2 regions of the Brevundimonas sp. PWP3-1b1 genome follow, and region 2 is predicted to be linked to the other one. Evidence: riboswitches for the same ligand, from Rfam matches in the RefSeq annotation. Region 2 holds a riboswitch; the other holds the start of a gene.
What was found. A riboswitch is a leader RNA that binds a small molecule or an ion and turns the genes downstream of it on or off. The one in region 2 is predicted to bind glycine.
Positions count from the first base shown of each region.

Region 1: another riboswitch for glycine. It lies ahead of gcvT (glycine cleavage system aminomethyltransferase GcvT); the one in region 2 lies ahead of ACP69V_RS11995 (TonB-dependent receptor domain-containing protein).

Region 1 is NZ_JAFCTO010000001.1:757,145-767,137, reverse strand. Features, by position in the region: gene argS (arginine--tRNA ligase) at 1-589, shown strand, start outside; gene ACP69V_RS03685 (adenosine deaminase) at 603-1,634, shown strand; gene ACP69V_RS03680 (hypothetical protein) at 1,638-1,973, shown strand; gene pncA (bifunctional nicotinamidase/pyrazinamidase) at 1,968-2,600, opposite strand; gene ACP69V_RS03670 (class 1 fructose-bisphosphatase) at 2,600-3,565, opposite strand; gene ACP69V_RS03665 (alpha/beta hydrolase) at 3,775-4,815, opposite strand; glycine riboswitch at 4,921-5,018, shown strand; glycine riboswitch at 5,023-5,108, shown strand; gene gcvT (glycine cleavage system aminomethyltransferase GcvT) at 5,164-6,279, shown strand; gene gcvH (glycine cleavage system protein GcvH) at 6,290-6,655, shown strand; gene gcvPA (aminomethyl-transferring glycine dehydrogenase subunit GcvPA) at 6,721-8,067, shown strand; gene gcvPB (aminomethyl-transferring glycine dehydrogenase subunit GcvPB) at 8,080-9,648, shown strand; gene ACP69V_RS03640 (SDR family oxidoreductase) at 9,715-9,993, shown strand, end outside.
Region 2 is NZ_JAFCTO010000002.1:41,086-51,078, forward strand. Features, by position in the region: gene ACP69V_RS11990 (S9 family peptidase) at 1-1,359, opposite strand, end outside; gene ACP69V_RS11995 (TonB-dependent receptor domain-containing protein) at 1,449-4,148, opposite strand; glycine riboswitch at 4,323-4,410, opposite strand; gene ACP69V_RS12000 (ABC transporter substrate-binding protein) at 4,618-5,700, opposite strand; gene ACP69V_RS12005 (response regulator transcription factor) at 5,778-6,440, shown strand; gene ACP69V_RS12010 (sensor histidine kinase N-terminal domain-containing protein) at 6,437-7,813, shown strand; gene ACP69V_RS12015 (alpha-amylase family glycosyl hydrolase) at 8,021-9,993, opposite strand, start outside.

The DNA.
Region 1 (9,993 bases), on a different contig from region 2:
CCGCGCGGGCGGGGTGCTGAAGCTGCGCGACCTGATCGACCAGGCGACGGACAAGGCGCGCGAACGTCTGCACGAGGCCAAGCTGGGCGACGACCTGTCGCCGGACGAGTTCGAAGCGATCGCCCACAAGGTGGCCATCGCCGCCCTGAAGTTCGCCGACCTGTCGAACGCGCGGACCACCAGCTACGTCTTCGATCTGGACCGGTTCATGAGCTTCGAGGGCAAGACCGGCCCCTATCTGCTTTACCAGTCGGTCCGCATCAAATCCCTGCTGCGCAAGGGCGCCGATCAGGGGCTGACACCCGGCGCCCTCGTCATCGCCGAACCGGCCGAACGCGATCTGGCCCTGACGCTGGACGCCTTCTCGACCGCCGTGTCCGACGCCTATGACAAGCGGATGCCGCACCTGGTGGCCGAACACGCCTATCGGGTGGCCCAGTCCTTCTCGAAATTCTACGCCGCCTGCCCGGTGCTGATCGCACCGGACGAGGCGACCAAGCGGTCTCGCCTGGCCCTTTCGGCGGCGGCGCTGCGCCAGCTGGAAATCGCGTTGAACCTGCTGGGGATCGACACCCCGGAGCGGATGTAGGTTAGACTGGGCGATGTCCTCCCGGAGATCGCCCATGTCGCTCGACACCTATATCGCCGGCCTGCCCAAGGCCGAACTGCACCTCCACATCGAAGGCAGCCTTGAGCCAGAAATGATGTTCGAGCTGGCGCAGCGCAACGGGGTGTCCATCCCCTACGACAGCGTCGAGGCGGTGCGGGCGGCCTATGATTTCTCGAACCTTCAGGACTTCCTGGACATCTACTACGCCGGGGCCGCCGTCCTGCTGACCCGCAAGGATTTCGAGGATCTGGCCTTCGCCTATTTCCAGCGGGCGGCCGCCGACAACGTGCGCCACGCCGAGATCTTCTTCGATCCCCAGACCCATACCGACCGGGGCGTCCCCTTCGGCGTGGTGGTCGAGGGGCTGATCGCGGGGATGGACCGGGCCAAGGCGGAGATGGGCGTCAGTTCGGGCCTGATCCTCAGCTTCCTGCGTCACCTGACCGAGGAAGAGGCGTTCGCGACCCTGGAGGCGGCCAAACCCTATCTGCATCATTTCATCGGCGTGGGGCTGGATTCGTCGGAGGTCGGCCATCCGCCGTCCAAGTTCCAGCGCGTCTTCGCCGCCGCCCGCGACCTGGGCCTCAAACTGTGCGCCCACGCCGGAGAGGAAGGCCCGCCCGCCTATGTGCACGAGGCGCTGGACCTGCTCCATATCGACCGGATGGACCACGGCAATCGTTCCATGGAGGACGAGGCCCTGGTCGAGCGGCTGGCGAAGGAACAGATGACCCTGACCGTCTGCCCCCTGTCGAATCTGAAACTGTGCGTGGTCGACGACCTGAAAGATCACCCCGTGCCCGAGATGCTGCGCCGGGGCCTGCACGTCACCCTGAACTCGGACGATCCGTCCTATTTCGGGGGGTATGTGAACGACAACTATAGCCGGTTGGCGGCGGCGGTGGGGCTGACGAAGGATCAGGTGACGCTGCTGGCGCGGAACAGTTTCGAGGGGTCGTTCCTGGACGAGGCGGAGAAGGCGGCGCGGATTGCGGAGGTGGAAGCTTACGCCAGGTTGGCCTAATTCATGTCACCCATTGCCGCCTTCTTCTTCTGGATCTTTCTGGCGCCGTCGATGGTCATCACAGTCGGCGCACTGGCGCTGGCGAAGCATCGGGCCGACTGGCTTCATCTGACCGGTAGGATCGCGCCCGATAAGCCACCGGTTGACCGGCTTCTGGCGTCCTTTTCTACAGAGTATCCCAAAGTTTGGTCGCGGCTTCGGGACGATCTCTATTCGGAGCGGCACAAGGCCTACGGCAGCCGTCTCGTCAGCATCGGCGTGAAAGTCGGCAGGGTGAGCCTGCCGATCGCCGCTTTCGCCATGGCGGCGACAGTCGGCGCGCTCGCTCTGGGCTTATAAAGACAGAGTGTTGGCGGAAATCTCCGCCACCCCCAGCGCCCGGAAACTATCCCGCGCCGCCGCCTCGGTCTGGTGCGCGATCGCGCGGCTGGCGTCGGCGATCACCACGGCCTCGAACCCTTGCCGCACCGCATCCTCGGCGGTGAAGCGGACGCAGTAGTCGAAGGCCAGACCGGCCAGAAAGACCCGCGTCACGCCCAAGTCGCGCAGCAGACCGGCCAGGCCCGTCAAGGTGCGATGGTCGTTCTCGAAGAAGCCGGAATAGGAATCCACCGCCGGATTGTAGCCCTTGCGGATCACGGCCAGGGCCTTTTGCACAGTCGGCGCGACGTCGGGGTGGAAGTCGGCGCCCGGCGAGCCCTGCAGACAGTGGTCCGGCCACAGCATCTGGCGGCCGTAAGCGACCTCGACCTCGGTGAAGGGGGCTGCGCCGGGGTGGTTGGAGGCGAAGCTGATCTGATCCGGCGTGTGCCAGTCCTGGGTCAGGATCACGCGGTCGAACCGCTCCGCCAGCCGGTTGATCAGCGGCATGATCCCCGCCCCGCCGGCGACCGCCAAAGAACCGTCCTCGCAGAAGTCGTTCTGCGGGTCGATGACCAGGAGGGCGTCTGTGGCGGCGATCTGCATCACGCGCCCGCGTAGACGTCGATCTCGTTGGCCGAACCCAGGGCGACCGCGATGCGCTGGTGCAGATGCTCGGGCTGGATGTCCAGGATGGGCTGCACGCCGTCCGTCGTCGCCTTGCCCCCGGCCTGTTCGACCAGGAAGGCCATTGGGTTGCCCTCATACATCAGGCGCAGCTTGCCGGGCTTGGTCGGCTCGCGGCTGTCCCACGGGTACAGGAAGACGCCGCCGCGCATCAGGATGCGGTGAACGTCGGCGACCATGGCCGCGACCCAGCGCATGTTGAAGTTCTTGCCGCGGGGGCCTTCCTCACCCTTCAACAGGTCGCCCACATAGGTCTGCACCGGCCCGGACCAGTGGCGCAGGTTCGACATGTTGATGGCGAACTCCTTGGTGTCCGGCGAGATGGCGATGTCGTCGTGGGTCAGCAGCCAATCGCCGTCGTTCGACAGGGTGAAACCCTTCACGCCTGAGCCGGTCGTCAGGACCAGCATGGTCTGGGGGCCGTACAGGGCATAGAGGGCCGCGACCTGATTGCGGCCGGGCTGCATGAAGTCGGCCTCGGTCGGCGAAGGCGTGGCGGACTTCAGCACCGAGACGATGGTGCCGACCATGGCGTTGATGTCGATGTTGGACGACCCGTCCAGCGGATCGAACAGGACCAGATATTCGCCGGTCGAATGGGACGCCGGCTGGACCTCGTCCATTTCCTCGGATGCGACGCCGGCGACGGCGGGGCTGGCCAGAAGCGCGTCGGTCAGCATGTCGTTGGTCATGACGTCGAGCTTCTTCTGCTCCTCGTCCTGGACATTGATCTGGCCCGATGCGCCCAGGGCGCCAGCCAGGGCGCCGCCCGCGACCACATCGCTGATCTGGGCGCAGGTGGCGGCGACGACGGTCAGAACGGTCTTCAGGCCCTCCGGCGCATCCAGGGCGGCGATATGGGCGTCGAGGCGGGTGCGGGTCATGGGGTCGATCCGGTTCTGGGGGTCGCCCGTTCTTGGCGGGCGAGACGCGCGACGGCAAGAGCAAGAAACCCTCTCCACATCCTCCCGCCGTCATCCCAGGCCTTGTGCCTGGGATCCATACGCTCCTTCGAAGACGCGGCGCACCGGTGAGCACCGGGAGTATGGATCCTCGGCACAAGGCCGAGGATGACGGAATTGTGGGTCGGAAATCAGATCGGCAGGATCGCCGTCCCAAACGCCCGCTTTAGCTCATGCGCGGCGAAGGTCTGGGCAGCAGCCGCGTCCGGCACGACCGTCGCCATGCCGAAGAACTCGTGCGTCGAACCGTGGAAGGTCTTGTGACGCACGTCCACGCCGGCCTGTTCCAGCTTCTCTGCCAGCAGTTCGCCTTCGGTGCGCAGGGGATCGATCTCGGCGCAGATGACGGTCGAGGATGGCAGGACGGCCAGGTTCGCCTTCTCGACGATATTGATGCGCGGGTCCTGGGCGTCGGCCTCGTTGGCGAAGATGTGCTTCACGAACCACTGCATCATCGGCTTGTTCAGCGGCTTGGCGTCGGCGTTCTCGACGTAGGACTCATTGTCCATGTCCACCCCGGCGACCGGATAGACCAGCACCTGATGTTTCGGCGCCGGCAGGCCGGCGTCGCGCGCCATCATGGACACGCCGATGGCTAGGTTGCCGCCTGCGCTTTCGCCCATCACCGCCACCTTCTGCGGGTCGCCATTGAAGCTCTGGGCGTTGTCCAGCACCCAGCGATAGGCGGCCAGGGCGTCGTCGTGGGCGGCCGGGAAGTGATGTTCCGGCGCCTGGCGATAATGGACCGAGACGACGATGACATCGGCCATCTTGGACACGCCGCGCGGGCCGCCGTCATATACGTCCAGATCGGCGATCACAAAGCCGCCGCCGTGGAAATAAACCACGACCGGATGCAGCTTGTCCTCGGAATGGTCATGCGGTTTGTAAATGCGGGCCTGGATCGGGCCGGCGGCGCCGGGGATGGTGATGTCGGTGATCTTGACGCCCAGGTCGTCGGCCTTCGGATCCTTGCCCGCTTTGCGTAGCAGGGAGTGGACCGCGTCGGTCGGGGTCGGCTGCTGGCGGGCCTCGGCCGGCGATAGGGTCTCGATCGGCTCGGGGTTTAGCGACGCCAGTTCGTCCAGCACCTTCTGCATAGGCCCATCGGGCTTGGCGGGGCTGGTGCGTTGCTTGTCGTCGTCGCCGAACAGCTTGTCTATAATGGACATTTTGGTCTTCCTGGGTTTCGAGTGGGGGCTCCCCACGACAATCCACGACACGCAGGCTTGTTCCCCGCCCGCTTGACTTGGGGCCGGAGTCGATGCCTTAGGTCGAGCGCTCTCGCGGGAGAGTTCGAGACTGAGGAATCAGGCTCGACGCCGAAGGCGCAACCGCCCCGGAAACGCTCAGGCAAACGGACCGCGACAGCATACGGACGCTGGAAAGTCGCTCTCGATGGGCGCGCCGACGGAGCAAGGCGACATGATTTGGTCGCCGGAATCTCTCAGGCTTCAGGACAGCGGGGGCGCGAGGACGGCGGAGCTCCGCCACAACACGCGACCGTGAAAGCCTGAACCATGACCGACCAGACCCTGAAGACCACGCCTCTGAACGCCGCGCACCGCGCCCTGGGCGCCCGCATGGTGGGCTTCGGCGGCTATGACATGCCGGTTCAGTATGAAGGCGTCCTGGCCGAGCACCGCTGGACCCGCGAACACGCCGGCCTGTTCGACGTGTCGCACATGGGTCAGTGCAAGATCACCGGCGCGGACGCGACCGCCCAGTTCGAGCGGTTCGTGCCCGGCGACTACGAAATCCTGAAGGCCGGCAAGCAGAAGTATTCGCTGCTGCTGAACAAGGATGGCGGCATCATCGACGACCTGATGGCCGGCCGTCCCGACCACGACGGCCTGTTCGTCGTCGTCAACGCCGGCAACAAGGACGAGGACTTCGCTTTCTGGGAGGCGAACCTGGAAGGCGACGCCAAATTGATCGTTCTGGACCGCGCCCTGATCGCCATCCAGGGGCCGGAGGCCGCCGAGGTCATGGTCGCGCACGAGCCGATCCTGGCCGAGATGGGCTTCATGGAATGCGCCCGGCTGATGCTGTTCGACGCCGACTGCTATGTCTCGCGTTCCGGCTATACCGGCGAGGACGGCTATGAGATTTCAGTGCCGGCGGACCAGGCCGAGCGGATATGGAACACCATCCTGGAAGACGCCCGCGTCAAGCCGATCGGCCTGGGCGCCCGCGATTCCTTGCGGCTCGAAGCCAGCCTGCCTCTGCACGGCCACGACATCGACCCGACGACCAGCCCGGTCGAAGGCGGGCTGACGTTTGCACTGTCCAAGTCGCGCAAGGAGCGCGCAGATTTCAACGGCGCCGACCGCATCCTGAAGGAACTGGCCGAAGGTCCGTCGCGCGTCCGCATCGGCCTGATCGTCAAGGAAGGCGCCCCGGCCCGCGAAGGCGCCGAGATCGCCGACGCCGAGGGCAATGTCATCGGCAAGGTCACCTCGGGCGGCCCGTCCCCTACCCTGGGCAAGAACATCGCCATGGGCTTCGTGCCGCCGGCCTATGCCGCGCTGGGCACGGACCTGAAGGTGATCGTGCGTGGCAAGCCCGCCGCCGCCGAAGTCGTCGCCATGCCCTTCGTGGCGCAACGCTATTATCGCAAACCGAAGACCGTCTGAGGATCAGATCATGAAGTTCACCAAGGATCACGAGTGGGTCAGCCTGGACGGCGACATCGCCACCGTGGGTATTTCCAAACACGCCGCCGACGCCCTGGGCGACGTGGTGTTCGTAGAAGTGCCTGAGGTCGGCAAGACCGTCACCAAGGGCGCCAGCTTCGCCGTGGTCGAGAGCGTCAAGGCCGCCTCCGACGTCTACGCCCCCGTATCGGGCGAAGTGGTCGAAGCCAACGACGCCCTGTCGACCGCGCCGGAAACGGTCAACTCGGCCCCGCAGGCCGACGGCTGGTTCGCCAAGATCAAGGTGTCGGACGCCGCCGAACTGGACGCCCTGATGGACCAGGCCGCCTACGACGCCTTCCTCGCCACCCTCTAAGACCCATCGGACCCTCTGATTAAAAGTCAGAGGGTCTTCGGCCTTTCACGGCCCAGGACAAGACCATGCGTTATCTCCCCCTGACGCCCGACGACCGCACGGCGATGCTCGCCGCCATCGGCGCGAAATCGATCGACGACCTGTTCGTGGACGTGCCCGAGGCGGCGCGGCTGGACGGGCCGGTGGACCTGCCCCGCGTGGCCGGCGAGATGGAGGTCGAACGCGCCCTGTCCGCCATGGCGGCCAAGAACGCCACGGCCGGCGCCGTGCCCTTCTTCTGCGGCGCAGGGGCCTACAAGCACCATGTCCCGGCGACGGTGGATCACGTGATCCAGCGCTCCGAGTTCCTGACCAGCTACACCCCCTATCAGCCGGAAATCGCGCAAGGGACCCTGCAGTACCTGTACGAGTTCCAGACCCAGGTCGCGAACCTGACCGGCATGCCGGTGGCTAACGCCAGCCTGTATGACGGTTCGACCGCCATGGCTGAGGGCGTGTTGATGGCGACCCGCGTGACCCGTCGCAACAAGGCGGTGATCTCGGGCGGCGTCCATCCCCACTACGTCAAGGCGACCGAGACCGTGGTTCACGCCGTCGGCGTCGAGACCCTGGCCCTGCCGGCCGCCGTGGACGCCGAGGCCGCCGTGATCGACCAGATCGGTCCCGACACGGCCTGCGTCGTCGTGCAGACCCCCAACGTCTTCGGCACCGCCACCGACGTGACCAAGATCGCCGAGGCCGCCCACGCCGCCGGCGCCCTGCTGATCGTCGTGGTCACCGAGGCCGTGTCCATGGGCCTGCTGAAATCGCCCGGCGAAATGGGCGCGGACATCGTCGCGGCAGAGGGCCAGTCGATCGGCAACGCCCTGAACTTCGGCGGTCCCTATGTCGGCCTGTTCGCCACGCGCGAGAAGCTGATCCGCCAGATGCCCGGCCGCCTGACCGGCGAAACCGTGGACGCCGACGGCGAGCGTGGCTTCGTCCTGACCCTGTCCACCCGCGAGCAGCATATCCGCCGCGACAAGGCGACGTCGAACATCTGCACCAACTCGGGCCTCTGCACCCTGGCCTTCACCATCCACATGAGCCTGCTGGGCGAGACGGGCCTGCGCAAACTGGCCCTGCTGAACCACGAGAAGGCCGTCGCCACGCGCGACGCTCTGGCCGCCATCCCCGGCGTCGAAATCCTGACCTCGCGCTTCTTCAACGAGTTCGCGGTGCGCCTGCCCAGGAACGCGGCCGAGGTCGTGGACGCCCTTGCCGGCCACCACATCCTGGCCGGCGTACCCTACAGCCGCCTGGCCCCCGACGCCGGCATGGATGACGTCCTGCTGGTCGCCGCGACCGAAACCACCCTGGATGCAGACATCCGGATCCTGGCCAAAGCGCTTACCCAAGTCCTCGGCGCCTAAGGGATACTGACCATGAGCACCATGAACACTGTCGGCCGCCCGACCGCCCCGAACCAGGTCCAAACCAAGCCCGCCACCCTGACCGGCGGCCGCGGTCTCCTGCAAAATGAAGCCCTGATCTTCGAGGGCGAAGGCTGGGGCAAGACCGGCGTCGATCTGCCGGAACCCAGGACGGACGCCTCTGACCTGGGCGACCTGGTCCGTAAGGATCCGATCGGCCTGCCCGGCCTGTCCGAGCCGGAGGCCATGCGCCACTATGTGCGCCTGTCGCAGAAGAACCACGCCATCGACCTGGCCATCTATCCGCTGGGCTCGTGCACGATGAAGCACAACCCGCGCCTGAACGAGAAGATGGCGCGCCTGCCCGGCTTCTCGGACATCCACCCCCTGCAGCCGATCTCGACGGTCCAGGGCGCGCTGGAGCTGATGGACACGCTGGCCCACTGGCTGAAGACCCTGACCGGCATGCCCGCCGTCGCCCTGTCGCCCAAGGCAGGCGCGCACGGCGAACTGTGCGGCCTGATGGCTATCCGCGCCGCGCACGAGGCCTCGGGCCAGCATGAGAAGCGCCGCAAGGTGCTGGTGCCCACCAGCGCCCACGGCACCAACCCGGCCACGGCCGCCTTCGTCGGCTACACGGTCGTCGAGGTCGCCCAGACCGAGGACGGCCGCGTGGACGTGGCCGACCTGGCCGCCAAGCTGGGCGACGACGTCGCCGCCATCATGGTGACCAACCCCAACACCTGCGGCCTGTTCGAGCGCGACATCCTGGAAATCAGCCGCCTGACCCACGAAGCGGGCGCCTACTTCTACTGCGACGGCGCCAACTTCAACGCCATCGTCGGCCGGGTTCGTCCGGGCGACCTCGGCGTCGACGCCATGCACATCAACCTCCACAAGACCTTCTCGACGCCGCACGGCGGCGGCGGTCCCGGCGCGGGTCCGGTGGTGCTGTCCGAAGCCCTGGCGCCCTTCGCCCCGGCGCCGTGGGTGGTCCATGACGACAACGGCTATCGCCTGATCGAGCGCGAGGAAGACGAGGCTGTTCAGGCCTTCGGCCGTCTGTGCGCCTTCCAGGGCCAGATGGGCATGTATGTGCGCGCCCTGTCCTACATGATGTCGCACGGCGCCGACGGCCTGCGTCAGGTGGCCGAGGATGCGGTGCTGAACGCCAACTACATCAAGGCCCGCCTGTCAGACCTGATGAGCGCCGCCTTCCCCGACGGCCCGTGCATGCACGAGGCCCTGTTCGACGACGAATGGCTGAAGGGCACGGACATCACCACGCTCGACTTCGCCAAGGCGATGATCGACGAGGGCTTCCACCCGATGACCATGTATTTCCCCCTGGTCGTCCACGGCGCCATGCTGATCGAGCCGACGGAGACGGAGTCCAAGGCCGAACTGGACCGCTTCATCCACGCCATGCGTCTGCTGGCCGAAGCGGCGAAAGCCGGCGACGTGGATCGCTTCAAGGGCGCCCCCTTCCATGCGCCGCTGAAGCGCCTGGACGAAACCCGCGCCGCCCGCACGCCGGTCCTGCGCTGGTCCGCCCCGGCAGGGTCGAACCAGGCGGCGTAATCCGCAAGTCGCCCCTTCCTTCGGGAAGGGGCTGACGTGGCCTCGATCCCGCACTAGGTCATGGTCATGACCTGGACCACCAACGACATCCCCGACCTTTCCGGTAAACTGGCCATCGTCACCGGCGCGACCGGCGGTCTGGGACTGGAAACCGCTCTCGTCCTGGCCTCAAAAGGCGCCGAGGTGGTGCTGGCGGCCCGCAATCCGGATAAGGGCGCCGAGGCCGAGCGATTGATCCGCGCGCGTCATCCGGCCGCCAATGTCCGATTCGACCTGCTCGACCTCGGCGACCTGGCGTCCGTGGCCGCCTTCGCCGATCGTCATCTGGCGGCCGGACGGCCCATC
Region 2 (9,993 bases):
CGACCCGCGCACATTCGGGAAGAAGATCGCCACGCCCAGTTCGTTCAGCAGATAGTTCTGCGAGCCCAGGAAGTCGGGACGGGTCTGGCCTTCCGGTCCGCCGTGGATGTCGACGATCAGCGGGCGCTTGCCGGGGAATTTGGTCGGGTCAGGCTGATAGAGGAAGCCGGACACGGTCTCGCCGTCGAAGCTCTTCACCTCCACCAGCTTGGGTTCGATGTTGATCGCGGGATCCAAGCCGCCGGTCTCGCTGTCGGTCCACTGTGTGACCGCCAGGTTCGTAGGATCGATGGAGAAGGCGTCGCCCGACACGCGGGCGGACGACAGGCTCAGCCCGATCGCGCCCCAAGGCGCAATGTCGATGGCCGGGCCGATGCTGTAGGGGATGACGCCGTCCGGCAGGCCGGTGACGACGCGCACCGCGCCCGTGGCGACATCCATGACCTTGAGCCGCGAAACGCCCGCCTCGTTCAAGGCATAGGCGATGAAGCTGCCGTCCGGCGCCAGGGCGTAGTCGCTGACGTCCCACCGGGTCTCGGTGCTGACGGGGACGAAACCGCCCTGGCCGATCCGCCCCAGGCGCAGGAAGTCGCTGTCATTGTTGGATGTCGCCCAGACCGTGCCGTCGGCCGCATATTTGGGGTCGACATACGACACCTGCGCCGCCGGATCGGTCAGCGGGGTCATGCGACCGGACGCCAGGTCCAGTTCATAGACCACGGCGTTGTTGATCGACATCCGGTTCAGGACCAGGGCCTTGGTCCCGTCCCTGGAGAAATCGGCGATGTTCCACCCGCCGCCGGAAACCTGCGCCACCAGACGGTCGGTCGAGGGATTTTCAGGATCGACGACATACAGGTCCATGTCCGCGCCGTTGCGCCGCGACGAGGCATAGCCGACCCGTTTGCCGTCCGGGCTCCAGGCGCCGAACCAGTTGCGGCTCTTGCCGTCGGTGATGCGAGCCAGCCGACCGCCGGAAAGGGTGTAGAGCTGATAGAATTCATCCCCGCCATTGTCCTTCTGGACCAGCAGGGTCTGGCCGGACGGCGACAGGGCGCCGCCCACGATCGGCTCCGCCTCGAAACTGATCTGGGTGCGGGCTCCGTCGGGACCGGCGACAACGTGAAGCTGGTCGGTGGCGCCGAACCGGGTCTTGACCAGCATGGATCGGTCGGCGGCGTTCCACCCCATGAAGGCGGCGCGACGCGCCTGAAGATAGGGCTGGGTCGCGGCCACCAGATCGTCCGGCACCGCCGGCAGTCCATCGGCCACGATGGCGGCCGGCTTGGGCGCTTCGGCGAAGGCGGCGGGCGCTACGGACAAGGCGAGCGCGAGGGCCAGCGGGAGACGAGACATCATCATTCGGACCGTGAACTGGGGGGAAAAGAAGGGGTCGCCGGCTCCTGATCGGGAGACCGAAGCCGGCGACCGGCGGCGCGCTGCCAGAACTAGAAGCGGTAACGCGCGCCGACCGTGACGTACCGACCGACGACGTCGTAGTACGGAGAGAAGAGCGAACCATCCGGAGGCGACTTGTCGAACAGGTTGGTCGCATTGGCGTAGAGCTCGACGCCCTCGGCGCCGTAGTGGGCCAGATCGGCCGTCAGCCCCAGATCGACGTAGGTGAAGGCGTCGATGTCGTTGTTCACGATCTTGACGGTGCTGTTGTAGACGCCTTCCGAGATGTAGCGGGCGCGCAGGTTGGCGCCGAACACCTCGCCCTGCCAGCCCAGGCTGGCGTTGACCCGCAGTTCCGGCACGCCCAGGCCGAAGGCGTAGCCCTGTGACTTGACGTACTCGATCTCCGAAATGCCGTCGTCCGTCGTCAGGCTGTTCACCCAGGTTCCGACCAGGCGCATCTGCACCCGCCCGGTCGCGCCCGGAACCCACAGGTCCGCCGGCGACGAATAGGAGACTTCGGCGTCGATGCCGTCGGTTTGATACTCCGCCAGGTTCACATAGGTGGACCGCGTGCGGATCAGATTGCCCGAGGCGTCGCGGTCGACATTGGCGCACAGGGCGGTGTTGCCGTTGAAGCAGCGGCTGACCAGGTCCTGAGGCGCGATCGTCGTGATCACGTCGTCGATCTTGATGTTGTAGTAGTCGACCGACATGTTCAGGCCGGGGATCGACGGCGGTGAATAGGTCAGTCCCAGCGTCAGGGTGTCCGCCGTTTCCGGCGCCAGGTTCGGATTACCGCCGCCGTTGTTCAGCGTGTAGACGGTCTGGCCCTTCAGCGGGTCGTTGATGTTGTTATAGCCGGTCGTGGTGGTGGTGTAGAGTTCGGCCAGGTTCGCCGACCGGATGTCGCGCGACTGGGTGATGCGCCCGCGGAAACCGGGGAAGAACTCGTTGGTCGCGCCGACCTTCCACGACCAGATCGAGCCCGTGGTGTCGTAGTCCGAGATACGGGCCGCAGCGTTGAATTCCAGATTGTTCAGCACCGGCAAGTCCCGAACGATCGGCACCAGGATTTCGCCGAAGGCTTCCTTGACGGTGAACTCGCCCGACATGGCCGAAAAGCTGAAGGTCTGGAACGCCTTGACGGCGTCCAGCTCACCCACGCGCTGATCGGTCTGCTCCTTGCGGGCCTCCAGACCGACGGCGATCGAGACGTCCCCCGCCGGCAGGCTGAAGGGCTCGCCGCGCAGGCTGACGCCGGCGACATCCAGCTTGGTGGTCGTGCGTTGTTGGGGTGTGCCGGTGACATAGTCGATGGCTTCCTGAGACGGCGCGCCCAGGCCGAACAGGTTGATCGGCACGCAGCCGGAGTTGGCGTTGGTCAGGGTCACGCGGCAGACGGGCTGATTGGTGACGGGGCTGATGACCGAGTCGACCGCCTGGGCGTAGTTGGTGGTCAGCAGGAAGCCTGGCGTGTCGATATTGTTCTCGTATTCGCCGTGGCTGTAATAGGCGCCCCAGCGCCAGTTGTCGCCGAACTCGCCGTCCAGGGCGATGGTCGCCTGGGTCGTGACCCGCTCGAAATCGATGGTCGAATAGGACAGGTCGGAGTTGAAGCGGCCCATGGTGAACGAGGTCTGTCCCGCCGCCGCCATCTGCTGCTTGATCGCCGTAGACAGGAAGGCGTTGTCGTTCTTGATCGTCAGATTGCCGCGGTTGTGGTCGCCGAACCAGATGTAGTTGTTCCACATCCGCGAGTGACGAACGTCAGCCGTCAGCCGCAGCTTGTCGGACAGCTCGTAGGTGGCGCTGGCTAGGCCGGCGTAACGACGCTGGGGCGTGACCAGGGGGCTGAGGTCATCGTTCGACGGCCCCTCGCCCCCGACCGTGTTCGCACCCACCACCGTGCCGTAGTTGAAGGCGCGCAACGTGCCGTCGGGATTGAACACCTGTCCGGCGTTGACACCGGACATGATCAAGCCGCCGTAGGCCGCGTTGGAGAAGCCGACGTTGGGAACGGTGACGAAACCCCCCGCGCCGTTCGAGACCTGGGCCCAGCGACCGATCGCCGGACGCGAGGTCTTGGGAACGACGCCGTCGTTGTCCAGATATTCGCCGCCGATCACGAAATGACCGCGACCGTTGGCGAACGGCGTGCCCCATGCCGCTTCGAACCGCTGCTGTTCAGCGTCATCGAAGGACGAGATGCCGTACTCGGCGCCCAGCTTGCCGCCGGTTAAGAAGCGGTCGATGCCGATGTTCACCACGCCGGCGACGGCGCCGGAACCCCAGGCCGCAGATGCGCCGCCGGTGACGACGTCCACGCTCTTGACCAGAACGGACGGAATGCTGTTGAGGTCGTTTTCGCTCGACACCCGACGCCCGTCGATCAGGACCAGCGTGCGGTTGATCCCCAGGCCGCGCAGATCGACCGGCGCATTGCCCGCGCCGGTGTTGGTGCCGGTCGTCTGGGGCGAGCTGCTGGCCTTGAACTGAGGCATGTCGTTCAGCGCGGCGGCGATGTTCTGGCGCGCGCCGACCGAAAGATCCTCGGCCGTCAGATGGATGGTTGGCGTGGGCGCCTGGAAGCCGGCCCGGTCGATCCGGGACGCGGTGACGACGATGTCGTCCACCGAGGCGGCGGCCTCTGGAGCGGTTTGGGCGTCCTGCGCGTGAGCGATCCCGGCGCACGAAAGCAGGGCGATGGCGCTGCAGCAGGTGGTCAGATGGCGGTTGAGACGAGACAAGGCGATGGTCCTCATAAAGATGACGCCCCTCCCCAGGGGTGTCTGACGCGAGCGACGCTCTGCGGCGTCGTTTCGCCCCCGCTGTCATCAGGCCTGAGAGCTTCGGGGCCTTGCGACCCGTTTCTCCTTCGGCGAGGCCGGATCCCCCGGACCCGTCCTTCTCTCCAGCGTTCCTTCAGCAAGACGGTCCGTTTGCCTGAGCGTTTCCGGGGCGGTTGCGCCTTCGGCGTCGGCCGGAGCCGATCTCTCCCGCCTTGCTGAACCTGAGTAAGATCGACCCCGAGCCTGGTGTCAAATACGTGAAAACGGCAATTTTATTGCTACAATAAGGGCGACCTTCGCATTTCATTGCTCTTCAAGATCAAGCAACGTCACTTATAGCCGCGCCCCACGTCCGGCTTACACGGCCGTGACGGCATCGTGACAGAAAGGCGGGTTTCGGACTTTGTGGACTTATCCACAGGAACGCTCAGGGTGCGGCGGGATCCGAGGGGGCCCTGACGCCAGGACGCATCGCGGCGTGCCAGCGCTTCAGCAGGGTCGCACGGCGCGCCTGATCCAGATTGGCCAGCAGGGCCGGCCCCACCCGAATAGGTCGAACCCCGGGCGACGCAGGTCGCAGGGGCGCATCGACATCGTCGCGCACCGGCCGAACCCCCAATGCGCCGATCACGCGCTGGCCTTCGCGCGACAGCAGAAAGTCCAGAAACAGACGCGCCGCATTCGGGTGCGCGGCATTGCGGGGAATAAAGGCCACCCGCGACACGGACAGATGATAGTCGTCAGGCGTGATCAACCCGATCTGGGGAACACGCTCGGCCCAGGACTCACCATAGGATCGGTTCATATTATAGGCGAACACCATCCGGCCATCGGCGATCTGGCCCATCATCCTCTGCCCCGAGGTGTCCAGTCGCGGGCGCTGGGCGCCCAGCGCCTCCATCAAGGGCCAGGCGTCGGGATAGATTTGCACGTCCGCCGACAACTGCATCAGGGCCACGCCGCTGCGTTCGGCGTCATAGAGGGTGACGCGGCCGCCAAAGACGTCAGGCCGTGTCCTCAGCAACCGAAGCAAATCCGCGTGGCTGCGCGGTACGATATCGCCCGCGAGCTGACCCTTGTTATAGGCGAACACGATCGGCTCGGCCGTCAGCCCATATCCCTGATCGCGCCACACCGACCCGTCTGGCATCGCCGCCCGATGCGGGGACTTGTAGGCCTGGGCATAGCCGTCGTTGATCAGCTTGACCTGCACGTCCATCGCCGTGCTCCAGACCAGATCCGGCCCGTCCTGCCCCGTATCCGCCAGCGCGCGAACCTGTTCGGCGATCCGCGTGGAGTTGATGTCTTCCAGATGCACCCTGATCCCGGGCCAGCGACGACGAAAGGCCTCCAGCACCGGCCCCATCAGGCTGGTGTTGGTCAGGATGTGCAGCGCCCCTTCGCGACGCGCCAGCCAGCGCACCCGCTGCGCCGTGCCTGCCCCCTCCGGCTCCGACGAACAGCCGGCGGCGCCCAATCCGGCCACGCCTCCCGCCAGACCCATCAGCATATGTCGTCGATCCGTCTTCACCGCTCCGGCTTTCTGGTTATGGTGTCGCGCATGATCCGTCGCCCCGTTCCGTCGCCATGAGAATACTCGTCGTCGAAGATGACAAGGCGCTGCGGCATTCGCTCGAAGCCAGTCTTCACGAGGCGGGGTTCGAGGCAAGCTGTATCGACAGCGGCGAACAGGCCTTGCAGCTCGAAAACGCCGAGGTCTTCGACGCCGCCATTCTGGACATCGGCCTGCCCGACATCGACGGCTTCGAAGTGCTCAGAACCCTGAGGCGGCGGGGATCCTCGACGCCCGTCTTGATGTTGACGGCGCGCGACGCCCTCGGCGACCGCGTCGCGGGCCTGGACCTCGGGGCCGACGACTATCTGGTCAAGCCGTTCGCCCCGTCTGAACTGGTCGCACGCCTGCGCGCCATCGTGCGTCGGCGCCAGGGACAGGCCGCCGGCGCGGTCGTGGTCGGAACCCTCTTCTGCGACTGGCGCACCGGGCGCGCCCTGGTCAACGACCGCGACCTCGCCTTACGTCCCCGTGAATGGGCCGCCTTACGCGTCCTGGCGTCCCGGCCGGGACAGGTGGTGGACCGCGACCTGCTGGCCGCCGAGGTCTTCCCGCAAGACGAGGCGCCGTCCCTCAACGCGCTGGAAATCCACGTCGGTCGGCTGCGTCGAAAGCTTCAGCCCGACGGCCCAGCCGTGACCAATATTCGCGGCCGTGGGTATCGTCTCGATCCATGAGCCGCGCCCGGCCTGCCCGTTCCCACAGCCTGGTCATACGCCTGCTGATCGCACAGGTGATTCCGCTGGCGATCTTCGCCGTCGTCGTCCTGGCGGTCGGCGCCTGGACGGCCCAGCGGGTGGTGGCGAGCAATGCGGACCGGTTGCTGGCGGGCGCGCTGCAAACGATCCGCGAGACCGTGTCGGTTACCGATGGCCGCGTCACCGTGGACGTAGAACCCTGGGCCCTGGCCTTGCTGGACGGGCCAGAGCGTGACGCCGTCTTCTACAGCGTCCGCGAAGGCGAGCGGCTCGTGACCGGCTATGAAGAACTGCCCAACCTCCCCCAGGCGCAAGCGGACCGGCCGGCGTTCGCGGACCTGTCCGTCAGGGGCGTTGCGGTGCGGATGGCGCAACAGACTTTGATCATTCCCGGCCGCGACGCCCCTGTCCGCGTCTCGGTCGCCCAGAGCCTGGACTCCCGCCGCGCCAGCCTGCGGGAGCTTTACCGCAGCATGCTGCTTCTGCCCGGCCTGCTGGTCGTGCTCGCCGCCCTTCTGATCTGGCCGGCCCTGCAATGGGGTCTGAACTCGCTGAAACGCCTGATCGACGACCTGACGCGCCGCCCCAGCCCCTCGGCGAACTTCGCCCCGACCAATGTCGATCTGGCGCCGCGCGAGTTCTGGCCGGTCCTGAACGCCTTCAACCATCTGCTCGCGCGGCTGGAGACCTCGACCTCCGGCATTCAGCGGTTCGCGGCCGACGCCTCGCACCAACTGCGCACACCGCTGTCGGTCGTGTCCGCCAATCTCGAACTTCTCGCAGGCTCTTCCCGTCCTTGGACGGATCAGGAGAGACGGCTGATCGCAGATTCTCGCGACGCCGTCAGCGGCATGACGCACCTCGTCGGGCAACTGCTGTCCACGGCCCGCGCCGACGGCGCCCGAATCTCATCCTCCGCCGACCTCGGCCGCGCGGCCCGCCGCGCCTGCCAGGCCGCCCGTGAGCGCCGCAGCTTTCCTGACGGCGCCCTGCGTCTTCGTCTTCCGGCCGAACCGGTCACCGTCCTCGGCGCCGAGGACCTCATCACCGAACAGATCCTCAACCTTATCGACAACGCCTTCCACCACGGCGCGCCGCCTGTAATCGTGCATGTGCAAACGACCGGTGCGGTCTGCGTCTGGGATCACGGCCCAGGCGTCGACGAAGCCACGCTCCCCCACCTTACCGACCGCTTTTTCCGCGCCGCCTCATCCCAGGCATCGGGCTCCGGCCTCGGCCTGGCGATCGTTCATACTCTGTCCGACGCCCAAGGCGCGCAGTTCACAATATTCAATCGCGGCGTAGAGCGAACTGGCCTGATCGGAACGATTGCTTTTCAACTTGAAGCGTAGAGGATGCTTGGGGCGGCTCTGGTTCCTCCTCATGACTGACGTGGTTGAGCAGGACTTGAAATGTCTTTGCGCATACGCACCCGTAAGCAGTCGCTTTTTCAGCGGCCGACTTCGGCGAGACAGTCTGAAAACGCCTCCCGACCAAGCTAATTAACACTGCCCCTTGGCTCAGGCAGGTGGCCAGCACCCACCCTGCTCCGTACCGCCTCAAGCCCCGTCCGACACCAAGACCGCGCCGAACAAGGGAGGCAGTCTCAACTGAATGGTCGGTCCGGCCTCAAGCCGTTGGCCGGTTAGGGCGTCTGTATAAGAACGACCGCGCAACGTCGGCGGCAGGTCGATCTGAACCGTACGTTCCGCATCCGAGTTGTTCACTGCGACGAGGGCGACCCGATCCTGCAGCGTCCGGGGCGCGACCACGACATGGGCGTCCGTGTAGAGCGGCGCGCCCAGTTCGCCCAGGGCCAGAATCGGATGCTGGCGGCGAAGCGCGATCAGTTTGCGCATCTCGGCGTAGGTTGTCATGTCAGGATCGCCGCCGGTGTCCGCCCAGGGGAAGGTGCGGCGGTTGTCGGGATCCTCGCCGCCCGTCACCCCGACTTCGTCGCCATAGAAGACGGTCGGGGCGCCCGGCCAGGCGACCTGCATCAGCACAGCCAGGCGATACCGGCGGCGCGCCAGCGCCGTCGCCGCAGGATCGTCGCCATGATCGCCCAGCAGCCACAGACTGCGCGCGGTGTCGTGGGTGGACAGCAGGTTCATCGACGCGCGCCAAGCCTGGGCGGGATAGAGCTCGCGCATCAACTCGATGTTGCGATAGGCGCCGGCGACGTCGCTGCCTGAGGCGATATTCAGCGCCGTGTCGCGGAAGATGTAGTTCATCGTCCCATCGAAAGTGTCGCCCAGGAAGTATTTGGACGAATCGAACCAGGTTTCAGCGATGGTCACCGCCTCGGGGTCCTTGGCCTTCACCGCCTGGCGCCATCCCCGCCAGAAGTCGTCGGGCACCCAGGGCGCCACGTCCATCCGCCAGCCGGAGGCCCCGCGATCCAGCCACAGGGCCGTCACCGAATCCGGCGCACCATAGGCGAACGACCGGAAAGACGGCGACCCCTCGTTCAGTTCCGGCAAGTCGCGCGCCCCGGTCCAGCCGGTGTAACGGTCGTCGGGGTCGGCCTGCGAGGCGTCCAGACGATACCAGTCGGCGTAGGGACTGTCGGTGCGCACCTCGCCCCCCTCCAGCGCCCCGACGCCCGGATGTTTGGCGAAGCGATCGAAATACAGGCTGTCACGGCCGGTGTGGTTGAACGAGACGTCCACCACCACGCGGATCCCGCGCCGAGCGGCCTCGCGCGTCAGCCGCTCGAAGTCGGCGTTCGTGCCGAAGGCGGGATCGACGTTGCGATAGTCGCCGGTGTCGTATTTGTGGTTGCTGGCGGCCGTGAAGATCGGCGTCATGTACAGCGCCGTGGTTCCCAGTGCGGCGATGTGATCCAGCTTTTCGGTGATCCCGGCCAAGTCGCCGCCGAAGAAGTCGTTGCCGCCGCGATTGTCCGAGCCGTCGCCCGAACCGGGGCGGAACGGCCGGGCGTTCCAGTCGGCATGCGTCTCGACCGACCCGTTCTGGAAGGTATTCGGCCCCGGCTTCGGATCGTTGGAAGCGTCGCCGTTCCGGAAGCGATCGGGGAAGACGTAGTACCAGACCGCCTGCTGCGCCCAGGCCGGCACCGCATAGTCTCGCGACGTCACGGTCATGCGAAACCGCCGCACCGTCCCCGTATCCTGGGGCGCGTCCGACGCGACGCCAAGGCCGTTGCCGCCCCGTTCGCGGGTCCAATAGATCGGCGCGCTGTTGTTCTGATAGACGAAGTGTCGTCCGCCGATCTCGACGTCGAACCAGTAGCCGTAAACGCCCGTCGTCGCGAACACATGCCGGCCCGCCCAGCGCCCGTCCGCGCCACGCACCAGCGGGACGCGTTCCAGTTCGTCATAGGCCAGAACCTCTTGATTGCCCTCCAGGCGGCGTCGGTCGATTACCAGGGTCGCCCGCTCTGCGTCGGGCGCATCGAGGCCGAACGTCACCTGCCCGCCATCGACGACCGGGCCGAAGGGGGCCTTGTAGGCCACGTCGCGGCTGTCGTGGCGCAGGGATCGGGCGCGCGGATCCGACAGCGTCTCGA